DNA from 4 places in the Telluria sp. Soil_C_11 genome. Region 1 is predicted to be linked to each of the others. Evidence: predicted binding sites of a transcription regulator. Region 1 holds the regulator's gene; each other region holds the start of a gene.
The links. Region 1 encodes FNR, which switches genes on or off when oxygen is low (the NO sensors DNR and NnrR bind a similar motif). Its sites were predicted from a motif close to TTGATNNNNATCAA; they were not measured.
Positions count from the first base shown of each region.

Region 2: the regulator FNR is predicted to act here: its motif matches at 1,438-1,451, upstream of AC3A6M_RS14145 (lipid-binding SYLF domain-containing protein).
Region 3: the regulator FNR is predicted to act here: its motif matches at 1,328-1,341, upstream of AC3A6M_RS09655 (XrtA system polysaccharide chain length determinant).
Region 4: the regulator FNR is predicted to act here: its motif matches at 1,592-1,605, upstream of AC3A6M_RS14545 (lipid-binding SYLF domain-containing protein).

Region 1 is NZ_JBDGIN010000002.1:373,479-376,733, reverse strand. Features, by position in the region: gene AC3A6M_RS04605 (cytochrome ubiquinol oxidase subunit I) at 1-1,018, opposite strand, end outside; gene fnr (fumarate/nitrate reduction transcriptional regulator Fnr) at 1,237-2,007, shown strand; gene AC3A6M_RS04595 (L,D-transpeptidase family protein) at 2,095-3,255, shown strand, end outside.
Region 2 is NZ_JBDGIN010000007.1:204,702-207,956, reverse strand. Features, by position in the region: gene AC3A6M_RS14150 (alpha/beta fold hydrolase) at 1-549, opposite strand, end outside; gene AC3A6M_RS14145 (lipid-binding SYLF domain-containing protein) at 672-1,382, opposite strand; gene AC3A6M_RS14140 (DUF2784 domain-containing protein) at 1,492-1,863, shown strand; gene AC3A6M_RS14135 (universal stress protein) at 1,872-3,242, opposite strand.
Region 3 is NZ_JBDGIN010000004.1:361,316-364,570, forward strand. Features, by position in the region: gene AC3A6M_RS09655 (XrtA system polysaccharide chain length determinant) at 1-1,290, opposite strand, end outside; gene AC3A6M_RS09660 (S1 family peptidase) at 1,735-2,436, shown strand; gene AC3A6M_RS09665 (XrtA/PEP-CTERM system exopolysaccharide export protein) at 2,587-3,177, shown strand.
Region 4 is NZ_JBDGIN010000007.1:291,895-295,149, forward strand. Features, by position in the region: gene rbbA (ribosome-associated ATPase/putative transporter RbbA) at 1-397, opposite strand, end outside; gene AC3A6M_RS14535 (HlyD family secretion protein) at 394-1,335, opposite strand; gene AC3A6M_RS14540 (hypothetical protein) at 1,229-1,510, shown strand; gene AC3A6M_RS14545 (lipid-binding SYLF domain-containing protein) at 1,738-2,469, shown strand; gene AC3A6M_RS14550 (universal stress protein) at 2,504-3,255, shown strand, end outside.

The DNA of each region.
Region 1 (3,255 bases):
CCAGCGCGATCATCAGCAGGCCCAGCCCGACCATCAGTCGGAAACTCCAGAAGATGATCAGCGAGTTCGGCCGCTGGTCGGGCGGGAATTCCTTGAGGCCCTTGATCTGGCCGGCCCAGGTATGGGTCAGGATCCAGCTGCCGACCCGCGGGATGCCGACCGCGAACCTGGTTTCCTCGTCCTCCATCGACGGGATGCCGAACAGCAGCAGCGGCAAGGGCTTGTCGCCTTCGTTCTGCCAGTGCCCTTCGAGGGCGGCGATCTTGGCCGGCTGGTGCTGCAGGGTGTTCAGGCCGTGCATGTCGCCGACCACGGCCTGGATCGGCGCCACCACCAGCACCATCCACATCGCCATCGACAGCATGGTGCGCACCGCCTCGTTGCCGCGTCCCTTCAGCAGGTGCCAGGCGGCCGAGCTGCCGACGAACAGCGCGGTCGACAGGAAGGCCGCGATCGCCATGTGCGTCAGCCGGTACGGGAACGACGGATTGAAGATGATCCTGAGCCAGTCGACCGGCACCATGCGGCCCTCGACGATGGCATAGCCCTGCGGGGTCTGCATCCAGCTGTTCGAGCCGAGGATCCAGGTGGCCGAGATCAGGGTGCCGAGCGCCACCATGCAGGTGGCCAGGAAGTGCAGCCCGGGCCCGACCCGGGTCCAGCCGAACAGCATCACGCCCAGGAAGCCGGCCTCGAGGAAGAACGCGGTCAGCACTTCGTAGGCCAGCAGCGGCCCGGTGATGGCGCCGGCGTATTCCGAAAAATAGCTCCAGTTGGTGCCGAACTGGTAAGCCATCACGATGCCCGAGACCACGCCCATGCCGAAGTTGACGGCGAAGATCTTCAGCCAGAAGTGGTACAGGTCGACGAAGACCTGGCGTTTCGTCTTCAGCCAGCACAGTTCCAGCACGGCAAGGTAGCTGGCCAGGCCGATGGTGATGGCCGGGAACAGGATGTGGAACGACATCGTGAACGCAAACTGCACGCGCGCCAGGTCCAATGCCGCCAAACCGAACATGGAAGTCCCCCGCATATTGTCGTGTGCAGAATCTAGCATGGGCCGGGCCGCGCACGATTGGCAGTGTGACAAGGCAGGTCCGGGCCGCGAACGGCTTTGGCACGGCGAAAATGCCACAAAGTATGGACAGAAGGCCGGCCAGCAGGCCAGCAGGCGGCCCCGGGCGTGACAACGGGCCGTATAATCAAGGTATTTACCGCCACCGCCTCTTCTTTCCGATGCTCCAGGCCATCCACTTTCCGAACGACGACAAGCCCCTGAACGTGCAGGCGCTGAAGGCAAGCTGCTCGGCATGCAGCATGCACCAGCTGTGCCTGCCGATGGGCCTGGAGGATGCGGACATCGACCGCCTCGACAAGATCATCGGCAAGCGCCGCCGCCTCGAACGCGACGAGCCGCTGTACCGGATGGGCGAGCCCTTCCGCAACCTGTACGCGGTGCGCTTCGGCCATTTCAAGACCTACCAGGTGAACGCGGCCGGAGAAGCCCAGATCACGGGTTTCCAGATGGCCGGCGAGCTGCTGGGCATGGATGCGATCAGCGGCGACCGCCACCACTGCGACGCCGTGGCGCTGGAAGACAGCGAAGTCTGCGAAATCCCCTTCGCCAGCCTGGAAGACCTGTTCGGCCACGTGCCAGCCCTGCTGCGCCACTTCCACCGCATCATGAGCCAGGAAATCACGCGCGAACAGAACGTCATGCTTCTGTTGGGCAATATGCGCGCCGAGCAGCGCTTCGCCGTGTTCCTGGTGAACCTGTCCGCCCGCTACGCCGCGCGCGGCTACGCGGCCAACAGTTTCCAATTACGCATGTCGCGCGAGGACATCGGCAACTACCTCGGCCTGACCATCGAAAGCATCAGCCGCCTGCTGTCGCGCTTCAAGAAGATGGGGCTGGTGCAGGTCGACAAGCGCGAAGTGATCCTGCTCGAACCGGCGCGCCTGAAGGCGATGGCGGCCGGGACCGAGCAGTGCAGTCCGATGGCGTGAGGGCGCACGCCTGGCTAGCGCATCGGTATCGCTGAACGGGTATGATTCGGATCGGCAACGTACGGTTGCCGAAGTCCGAAGGTAACAATGAAACTCAGCAAGAAAATCGGCGCCGCCCTCGCGCTTTGCGCAGCCGTGGCACTCGTCCCCTGCTCCACCCTCGCGCAGCCCATCCCCGCCACCATCCGCACCCTGGCCGTCCAGGCCACACAGTCGTCCGCGGCGCCCTCGGGCCCCTACGACGAACGCGGCTGGCTCGAGCGCTTCTACGCCCCGCGCAAATACGCCCCCGCCTGGAATCCGTCGACCGCCGCGGCCGCACTATGGGTGCTGCGCCAGGCCAGGCTGCAGGGCCTGGACCCGCGCGACTATGGCGCCGACGCGCTGCAGCGCCAGTTGAGCGCGGGCGACGCCGATATCGCCCGTTTCGACGTCGCGCTCACCGCGGCGATGCTGCACTACCTGGCCGACCTGCGCGTCGGCCGCGTGCGCTCCGAATACCATACCCGCCTGCCCGATGCGCGCCTGAAGCAGTACGACCCGGTCGAACGCCTGCGCGCCGGACTCGCCGGCGGCAAGCTGCAGGCCGCGGTGCAGGCGGCCGAGCCCCAATTGAACCAGTACGGCCGGGTCAAGGCGGCGCTGGCGCATTACCGCGAGCTGTCCCGGCAAGCCTGGCCGGCGCTGCCGAAACCGGACGCCAAGGTCGTGCCCGGCGGCGCCTACCCGGCCGCGACGGCGCTGTACAAGCGCCTGGTGCTGCTGGGCGACCTGCCGGCCGATGCCCCGCCGCCGGCCGAGGGCACCTACAGCGAGCCGATGGCCGAGGGCGTCGAGCGCTTCCAGGCGCGGCATGGGCTGCTTGACGATGGCGTGCTGGGCCGAGGCACCATCGACGCCCTCAACGTGCCCTTGGCGAAGCGCGTGCGCCAGCTCGAACTGACGCTCGAGCGCCTGCGCTGGCTCCCTGATCTGGGCCGCGGCCCGCTGATCGTGGTCGACCTGCCGGCGTACCGCCTGTGGGCGTTCCAGAACGGCGGCGGCGATGCGCCCGGCGCCGAGCCGCCGCTCGAGATGCGGGTGGTGGTCGGCACCGCGCTCAAGACGGAGACCCCGCTGTTCGTCGGCCAGATGCGCTACCTCGAGTTCAACCCGTACTGGAACGTCCCGCGCAGCATCCTGGAAAAGGAAATCCTGCCGAAACTCGCGCGCAACCCTGCCTACCTCGCGCAGAACGAGATGGAGACG
Region 2 (3,255 bases), on a different contig from region 1:
ATGCAGCGGCGATTCCAGCAGGACGGTGGCGCGCAACTGCTCCGGATACAGGCAGCTGTGGATCGCCGCCAGGATGCCGCCCAGCGAGTGGCCGGCGATCACGGGCCTGGCGTCCGTGCCGCCCGCGTCGGCGGCGATGGCCTGGCGGCAGGCGCTCAACAACCGGTCCGCGTAGTCGGCCAGGCCGAAGTCGTGCTTCTCGACGGCATCGTCCGCACCGGACTCGTCCAGAGGCGCCCATTCGGCCAGGTAGACCCGGTAGCCGCGCTCCAGCCAGCGCCGCACCACGCTGACTTCGGGCGCCAGGTCCCAGATGTAGGCGCGCTTGATGGGCGCCGGCACCAGCAGCACCGGCGGGCCGTCGGCAAATTCCGCGCCGAAGCGCCGAAGCTTGAGGCCGGGCTCGCTGTGCAGGAGGGTGGAGGGGGTTGGCCGCGGGCCGTAGCCCGCACGCTCCAGCATCTGGCCGCGTGCCTGGCGGCTGCGGTCCATTTGCTTGAGGGCCAGGGCACCGAGGGTGCCGAATGAATTCCAGTTTGTCGGGTACATGGCGGTCTCGTCTTCTTCAGGAAGACTGCAATGTACGCCAATGCGGCAGGCATACCAATGCCGCACCGGATAAATGACGCCTCCCTTTGCGGCCGGCCAAACGCTTATCCGCAGGGATATTTCTACTTGCCCAAAACCTTCCGTAAGGCATCGGCCTGGGTATTCATCTCGGTGCTGTCGATCGTCTGCAGCGCCGTCATCGTCTTGCCGTAGTAGGCCTCGTTCAGGCGCTGGTTGAAGCGGATGTCGTTGAGCGCCAGGGTCGCGGCATTGCCGAACAGTCCCTTGCTGCCGGACCAGGCCACCACGTCGCCGGTGACGGTCCCCTGGGCGAGACGGGTGAAATTCACGACGGTGATCCCGGCGTCGGCGCTCAGCGAGAAATTGTTACGGTTGCGGAAGTGATCGACGGCCTTCTGGTTCATCAGCAACAGGGCGAAGGGACCGCCCTCGACGCCCGCCTGCAGGCCGACGCTGATCCCGCCGATGTTGAAGAAGGCGGGGTTGCCCCAGCTGCCGTCGCTGCGCCTGACCATCAGCACGCCCGGGCCGCCTTCGCCGCCGATGCCCAGCGCCGCACGGCCGTAGGTGGGCACCACGTAGACGCCGCGCGCCTTCGCCAGCAGGTCCGGCATGCCGGCTTCCCGGTTCATGGCCGTGACCACGGCGACGGCGTCGCTGATGCGCTTGACGGCGGCCTGCTGGCGCCGGGTGGCGGTGTCGTTGCTGGCCGGGCTTGCCGCCCGGTCCTGCTTGACGGCGGGGTTGGCCATGGCCGGCGACAGCGCACACAGCAGGAGCAGGGCTGCAGCGGCGGGGATTTTATGTGGCATGTCGTTCTCCTTCCTGCGGTTCACATGCAGAATAAGTGGGTGATATGTCTGGCGTTTGATGTCGATCAGTCGTGCTGTCCACCTGTATCGCAGCGGGTACACTGAAACCATGCTCTACCGTTTCCTCGCCGATGCCGTCCTGCTACTGCATGTCGGCTTCATCCTGTTCGTCGTGTTCGGCGCGCTGCTGGTGGCGCGCCGCCACCGCTGGCTGCCCGTGCACCTGGTGGCGGCGGGCTGGGGCGTGCTGGTCGAGGCTAGCGGCGCGGCCTGCCCGCTGACCTGGGCCGAAGTCTTTTTCCGGCAGCTGGCCGGGGAGGCCGGCTATGAGGGCGGCTTTGTCGACCATTACCTGCTGCCGCTGATCTATCCGGCCGGCCTGACGCGTGGGCTGCAGCTCGGGCTGGGCGTGGCCGTGCTGGCCATCAATGCGATCCTCTACCTGTGGATCTGGCGCCGGCGCGCGAGCGGGCCAGCCTGATATCCCGCTCAGTGCACCAGCAGGGCCGGGATGCGCGCCTCGGCCAGTACGGTGCGGCTGGCGCCGCCCAGGCACAGCTCGCGCAGCCGGCTGTGGCCGTAGCAGCCCATCACCAGCAGGTCGGCGTCCAGCTCGTCGGCCACCGACAGCAGCGCGTGGCCGGTATCGCCGCCATAGTCGGCGACGCAATCGCGCACCAGCACGGTGGCGTTCACCCGGTGCCGTCCCAGGAAGCCGAGCAGTTCTTCCTGCTGGGCCGCGCACTCGGCCGGCGCCAGGGCCGGACCGGACAGCATGGTGACGGTCACCGCGTCGGCCCGGCGCAGCAGCGGCACCGCGGCGCCCATCGCGGCCGCGGCTTCGCGGCTGCCGTCCCAGCCCAGCAGGATGCGGCGCGCCACGCCGGTCTCGGGCGGATCCACGCCGTACGGGATCACCAGCACCGGCCGCGGGCTGTTCAGGATCACGTAGTCGGGCATGCGCAGGACGTGGTCGGACACCGATTCGGCCGGGTCGTCCTGGCTGACCACGACCAGGTCGGCGAAGCGCGACAGCATGGCCAGGCCGTCGTCGGCTTCGTCCGGCACCAGCCGGGTCTCGTGCGGGACCCCGCGCTCGCTGGCGATCGCTTCGAAGCGCGCCAGCGCCAGCCGGGCGTTTTCCGCCAGCGGATCGAAGCAGGCCGCGCTCAGGGTGCCGGGACGCGCCTGGTAGCCGTCCGGGAAGATGGCGCGCGAAACGCCCATCATGGCGGCCCCCAGCAGATGGGCGCCGTGCTCGCGCGCCAGCAGGGCGGCGGCGTGGATGCGCGCCGGCGCATGGCGCGACAGGTCGGCGTGGACGAGGATGGACTGCAGCGACATCGGAATCTCCATCGGGAAGGCGAAGGGTTCGGGCGCGGCGTGTTCGCGCGCGCGGCGCGGCGGGCGCGGCGGCGCGGGGTGGGGCGCACGCGCGGCGCGTCCGCGCATGCGCGGCGGGCCGGCCGGCGGTGGCAGCTGGTGCGGCAGGGCCAGGTCGGCGCTGATGCGGTGCAGGGACAGGATGTCGGTCAGCGCCGCCACCAGCTGGCGCGCCAGCCCGAGCTGGCCGGACTCCACCTGCGGCAGCGTATGGTGCAGGGCGGCCAGGATCGCGGCGTTTTCCTGGCGCTGCTCATGCACCCGTTCCTCGAGCCGCTTGACGCGGCAGGCTTGCATGACGGTTTCTTCGTGCCGCAGATGGGCTTCGACCTCGGCGATGATGTCCACGTAATCGTGCGCAAACGTCGCGTCCGGCGCGCCTGCGCTGCGCGCCAGGCGAGTGCACAGCAGGCGGCGCGCGTGGCGCAGCGCGGCGGTATAGGCCGGCGGCTGGATGGGCGGGCGATGCAGCCTCATCGTCTCTCGATCG
Region 3 (3,255 bases), on a different contig from region 1:
GGCGAACACCAGCGAGAACAGGCGCAGGCGGTTCGGGCCGGTCGGCTGGAGCGGGACGGTCGGCGGATCGATCACACGGAAGGTCAGCATGTCGGTGGCGGACGACAGGTCGCCCGACAGGCGCGCCTGCTCGCGGCGTTCCAGCAGCTTCTGGTAGTTTTCCTTGTTGACCTGGTAGTCGCGGTTGAGCTGGGCCAGCTGGGCTTCGACTTCCGGCACCGAAGCGCTCTGCGCGCGCAGGCGGGCGACGCGGGTCGCATATTCCTCGACACGGATGCGCATCGACGCCACCTGGGCCTCGGCCTGCGACAGCGCCACGTTCAGCTGCTGCAGCATCGGGCTGTAGCCGGCGCCCGGATCGGCGCTGCGCTTCTTCTGCTTGGACAGGTCGGCCTTCTGCGCCAGCAACTGCTCCATCAGGCGGCGGTTGGCGACGATGTCCGGATGCTGCTCGGTGTATTGCAGGCGCAGGGCGTCCAGGTTCTTCTGGGTGGTGACGATGCGCGCTTCCAGGTCCGGATCGGTCGCCCCGATGGCCGTCACCTCGCCGCCCTTGCCCGGCTCGCCCGAGATCTGGCGGCGGATCGCGTTGCGGGCCTGCTCGGCTTCGGCCAGCTGCAGGCGCGCCTGGCTCAGCTGTTCGGTGGCCTGGATCAGCTGGCTGCTGAAGTCGCCGCCGCCTTCGCGCGGCAGCAGGCCCATGTTCTTGATCTTGAATTCCTTCAGCGAGTTTTCGGCCGCGGTCAGCTTCTCTTCATACGACTTGATCTGGTCGTCGATGAATTGCACGGCCTTTTCCGAATCCTGCTTCTTGCCGCTGAAGCTGCCCTCGACGAAGATGGTCAGCAGGGACTGCACCACGTCCTTGCCCAGCTTCGGGTTGTCCGAGCTGTAGGTGATCGTATAGATGTCGTCGCGCTCGGTGCCGGCGATCTTGATGTTCTGTATCAGCTCATCGACGATCTTCTCGTGCTCCTTGGTGTCCTTGGCCTTGACGTCCAGGTCCACCATGCGCATCAGGCGCTCGACGTTCGGGCGGCTGATCAGGGTACGGCGCATGAACACGACTTGCTGGTCCAGGTTGGGCAGGGAAGTCATGCCCGACAGCAAAGGCTTGAGGATGCTTTGCGTGTCGACGTAGACCCGGGCCGATGCGTCGTACTGATTGGGCAGGCGCATGACCACGGCCCATCCGATTACCGCGATGGTCCAGGAAATGGCGACGGCATACCAACGGTACTTGCCGATTGCTTTAAGGAAATTCAGGAGGGTGGCTGTGATCTCTGCCATCGTGTCAATCTCACCATGAAGGATTCGGGGTCTTGGGCTGATCCGAATCAAAGGAAAATGGAATACATCGCATCATCGCTGGTACTTCGGGCAATTGCAATTAAGCACATGAAAAATATGAAGACTTCAACAGGGAGTACCCCGCCTACAACACAAATTCCACTGAGAAACCCGAAGATACGCTGTTTTTGGCTTTGGTTTTACAAAATATTGATTAAATCTCTATTAGTTTGCGGGAATAAGATGCATTGGGGCAACGTATTTTTTCTTGCGGTGCGCTCATGGGGTAGACTTGCGAAATCGCAACTTTCTAAAAGAAATCGATTCATTGTAATGTCTAAATTGCAAAAAGGGGTGCACGGTTGGTGCGCCCGCGAAACTTGGCCCGGGTCCGTCCGGCGGCGACTGCTTGGGGTGGTGGCGGCCTGCGCGCTGGCACCGGCGATGGGTGCCGACCTGACTGCGGTCATTCCAACCGTCAAGCGTTCGGTGGTTGGTGTCGGCACTTTCGAGCGCACCCGCAGTCCCTCGACCGTGTTCTTCGGTACCGGTTTCATCGTGGGAGATGGCTTGAGCGTGATTACGAACGCCCACGTGGTGCCGGAAAAGCTGGACGAGGCGCACATGGAACAGCTCGGCATCGTGACCGGCGATGGCGACATGGTGCGCTTCCGCCCGGCCCAGCTGGTGGCGCGCGACAACGAACACGACCTGGCCCATCTGCGCCTGAGCGGACCGCCGCTGCCGGCGCTGAAGCTGGGAAATTCCGACGAAGTGGGCGAGGGCCAGAACCTGGCCTTCACCGGCTACCCGCTGGGCATGGTGCTGGGCCTGCATGCGGCCACCCACCGCGCGACCCTGGCGGCTATCACACCGATCGTCATGCCGTCGCTGAGCTCGCGCAAGCTCGATGCGCGCCAGCTGGCCCAGCTGCAGCGCACCTCCTTCGATATCTTCCAGCTCGACGGGACCGCGTACCCCGGCAACAGCGGCAGCCCTGTCTACGATCCGGCCAGCGGCGAAGTCTGGGGCGTGATCAACGCCGTGTTCGTGAAAGGGCTCAAGGAGACGGCGATCAGCAATCCCAGCGGCATTACCTACGCGGTGCCGGTGAAATATGTGAAGACGCTGATGCAACAGAAGTAATGTATTAAGAACTATTTCTATCGTGCGGGGTTTTTCCTAAAGCACTATGGTATAAAATAATTCACTGTTGATGGCTTACTAACATATTTGTGTTCGACGAAAGGGAATGACGTGGGCAAGTACAAGGCGAACCTGATTAAACATACGACAGTGGCGGCCGCCGCTGTGTTGGCGCTGGCCTTGACCGGCTGTGCTTTCCATAGGACTGCTGCCGCCCCGCAAACCCAGGTCACCAACCCCGACTACCTGATCGGACCGGGCGATACCGTGAATATCATGGTGTGGCGCAACCCCGAGGTGTCGATGTCGGTACCGGTGCGCCCGGATGGCAAGATCACGACGCCGCTGGTCGAAGACCTGCCGGCTGCCGGCAAGACCTCGACCGAACTGGCGCGCGATATCGAAAAATCGCTGGCCAAGTTCATCCAGCAGCCGGTGGTGACCGTGATCGTCACCAATTTCGTCGGCAACTTCAGCGAACAGATCCGCGTCATCGGACAGGCCGCCAAACCGCAGGCCCTGCCGTATCGCCGTGACATGAGCCTGATGGACGTGCTGATCGCAGTCGGCGGCGTGACCGAGTTTGCGTCGGGCAACCGTGCCAGCGTGATCCGTACCGTCGACGGTAAACAACAGAAGTTCAACGTACGCCTGGACGACCTGATCAAGGACGGCGATATCTCGGCGAATATGCCGATGCGTCCGGGTGACGTGCTGGTGATCCCCGAAAGTTTCTTCTAATACTGTTGCGTCGATAATTTTTACACTTATCGGCGTTCCGGCATACAATGGAAATTTCCGGGTGGTACATCAGGCCCT
Region 4 (3,255 bases), on a different contig from region 1:
TGCTGGCCGCCAGCAGCCTGATTCGCGCGCGCCGCTCCTGCGCCTCCAGGCCGAACAGGCGCGCGAAGAACTGCAGGTTCTCCTCCACCGTCAGGCTCGGATAGAGATTGCGCCCCAGCCCTTGCGGCATGTAGGCAATGCGTGGACAGATAGCCGTACGGAAGCGGGGGTCCGTCATGTCGCCGCCCAGCACCTCGAGCCTCCCTTCCTCGACCCGGCGCGCGCCCGCGATGGTTGCGAGCAGGCTCGACTTGCCGACCCCGTCCGGCCCGATCAGGGCGCTCATCCGACCGCTGGGCAGGGCGAGGTCGATCCGGTCGAGGGCATGCACGGCCCCATACCGCAACCCCAGCCCCGTCAGCCGCACCACCGGCGGCGCCGCTCCGGCGTCCCTCACGGCACGCTCCGCAGCGCTAGTTCCGCAGGCCAGGGCCGGGCCGGATCCAGGCGTATCCAGGCAACCCCGGGTACGCCTGCCTTGACCTGGTCGGCGTAGCGTTCCAGCAGGCGCCGGTCGACCTGGGCCTTTACACGGAACATCAGTTTCTGGCGTTCGCTCGCCGTCTCGACCGATTTGGGCGTGAATTGCGCGCTGCTGGCGACGTAGCTGACAGTGGCGGGGACGACGAAGCCCGGCGCGGTGTCCAGCACCAGCCGCACTTCGGTGCCGAGCGCTATGCGCCCTGCGGCGGTCTCGGGAACAAAGAAGGTCATGTAGACGTCGGTGAGGTCGATCAGGTTGAGAACCTTGCCGCCCGCCCCCAGCACTTCACCCGGCTGGGCCACGCGGTACTGGACGCGGCCGGCGCGCGGCGCCACAAGCTGCTCGTCACGCAGGTCGGCATCGATCCTGGCGGTCGTGGCGACGGCGGCCTCGACCGCGGAACGGCCCTGCACGACCTGCGCCTGGGCCGCGGCGACGGCGGCGCGCGCGGCGTCGATCTGGGCGAGGGCCGCGCGCAGCGTGGCCTCGACGCCGGCGGTACGGGCGCGGTCGTCATCCAGTTCCTGCAAGGACGCGGCGCCGGCCTGCGCAAGCACGGTGGAGCGCGCCAGACGCCGGCGCGCCGCGTCGAGTTCGCTCTCGCGCTGCGCCGCCAGGGCCGCTGCCGCGGCGAGGTCGCTGCGCCGCATTGCGAGCTGAGCCTGGGCACCGGCCACGGCATCGCGCGCCTGCTGCTCGCGTGCAAGCGACTCGCTTTTCTGGGCATGCAGGGAGCTGGCATCCATGCGCGCAAGCACCTGGCCCGCCGTTACCACATCGCCCTCATCGGCGAGAACCTCGGTTACCCGTCCCGGCAATTTGGTGGCGATGTCGATGTCGACCGCTTCGATTCTGCCGTTTCCGCTGACAAATCCAGGTCCAGGTCCTTGCTGCCGCGATATCCGCCAGGCGTTGGCGCCGCCCGCCGCGAGCAGCAGTACGGCCAAGCCCGCGGCGATGCGCTTCATCAGTGTTTTGCTCATCATCGTCCTGCCCGCATTGAGCGGGCGCCACGCCGGACGTTGAGGCCCGCAGGACGTCCCATGACAGAGAACCTAGCGTTATATCAATACTTACCACTATAAGAGCGGGTTCGTGGCGGCAGGTATGACGCAAATCAAATCGGACTGCCATGAATAAGGGAGTTCTCGCCAGAGATCTTGAATATGTTTCTTGATCTGAGTCATACCGGAGCCGTATCCCGGAGGGCTAGCATTGACCTTACCCAATCTTCCTGCGTAAAGGAGTACGCAATGGATGCAATAAGCGAAAACGCCCTGCGATTCGTGGTCGCCCTGCTGCTGGCAAGCCCTGGACTGGTCGTTGCGCAGGACAATCGCCCCGCCAGCACTGACACGACCGCGTCCGCCGACCGCCAGATGACTGCCGCCGAACATCACGTCTCGGACGCCGTCAACGTGGTCCGCCGGTTGGAAATGGATCCCCGCATGCGATCGCTGCTGGCGGCGGCCAAGGCTCTTTTCATCGTACCTTCCTACAAACGCGCGGCCGCCGCCATCGGCGCGGAAGGCGGAGCGGGCTTGCTGGTCGTCAGGCGCGACGACGGCAGCTGGTCGCAACCGGTCTTCTACAACACCGGCGGACTGAGCCTTGGTTTGCAGGTCGGCGCGCAAGGCGGCATGCTCGCCTTCCTGCTGAATAACCAGAAGGCCATCGACGCGTTTCTCAAGAAAACCACCGTGTCGCTGAGCGCCAGCGCCGGCCTGACGGTCATTAACTGGAGCAAGATGGCGGAGCGCTCGGCGGGCGCCGGCGCTGGCGATGTCATCGCCTGGTCAGACACCAAAGGACTATTCGGCAATGCGGCAACGGTGGAATTGAACGGTGTACGCTTCAGCCAGAATCTCAACAACGCCTATTATCGCCATGCCCTGTCCGCCAGCGACATTATCGGCGGCAAATCGAGCAATCCACAGGCAGCCCAGCTGGTGCAGGCCCTGGCCGCGGGCGAAACCGGCCGCTGACAATCGCCCAGGCCACGCATCCAGGATGCCGATCATGGATTACAAAACGATTCTTGTTCACGTCGACGATTCCCCAGCCTCGTCCGATCGCGTGATGTTCGCCGCCCAGCTCGCGAATGCCCAGCAGGCCCACCTGATCGGGGTGACGCAGACGGGGCTCTCCCGCTTCATCCGCGAGGCCCTCCTGCCCGGGGTAGAGCTGGGCGACCTGACGCCCTTGTTCGGCGAACTGCGCGAGGCCGCCGAGCAGCGTGCCGCGCAATTCGATGCAATGGCCCGAAAGGCCGGCGTCGCGTCGTTCGAGAACCGCATCGATGACGACGAGCCCGGCATGGGCCTCGCGATCCAGGCCCTGTACGCCGACCTGGCGATCGTCGGCCCGACAGTCCCGGGGCCCTCCGGCTATGCCGCGGGCGCCGGCATCCCGGAATACGTGTCAATGAATTCGCCGAGCCCAGTGCTGGTGCTGCCGCATGGCGGGACACATACGCCCGCGTTCGAGCGCGTCCTGGTGGCCTGGAATGCGAGTCCGGAGGCGGCACGCGCCGTACGCCTGGGGCTGCCGTTCCTGGCGCGCGCGAAGGAGGTGGAGGTTGTCCTGTTCGACGAGGAAAGCTCGAGTGCCCGTTCGCCGCGGGATGCGACTGACATGGCGCATTTCCTTTCCAGGCATAAGGTCAATGTCGACGTGCACCGGCACCATGCCCGCGCGGAAGTCGGCAGCGCCTTGCTGGTCCTGGCCGAAAACCGGAAGGCCGACCTGGTGGTCATGGGATGCTACGGTCA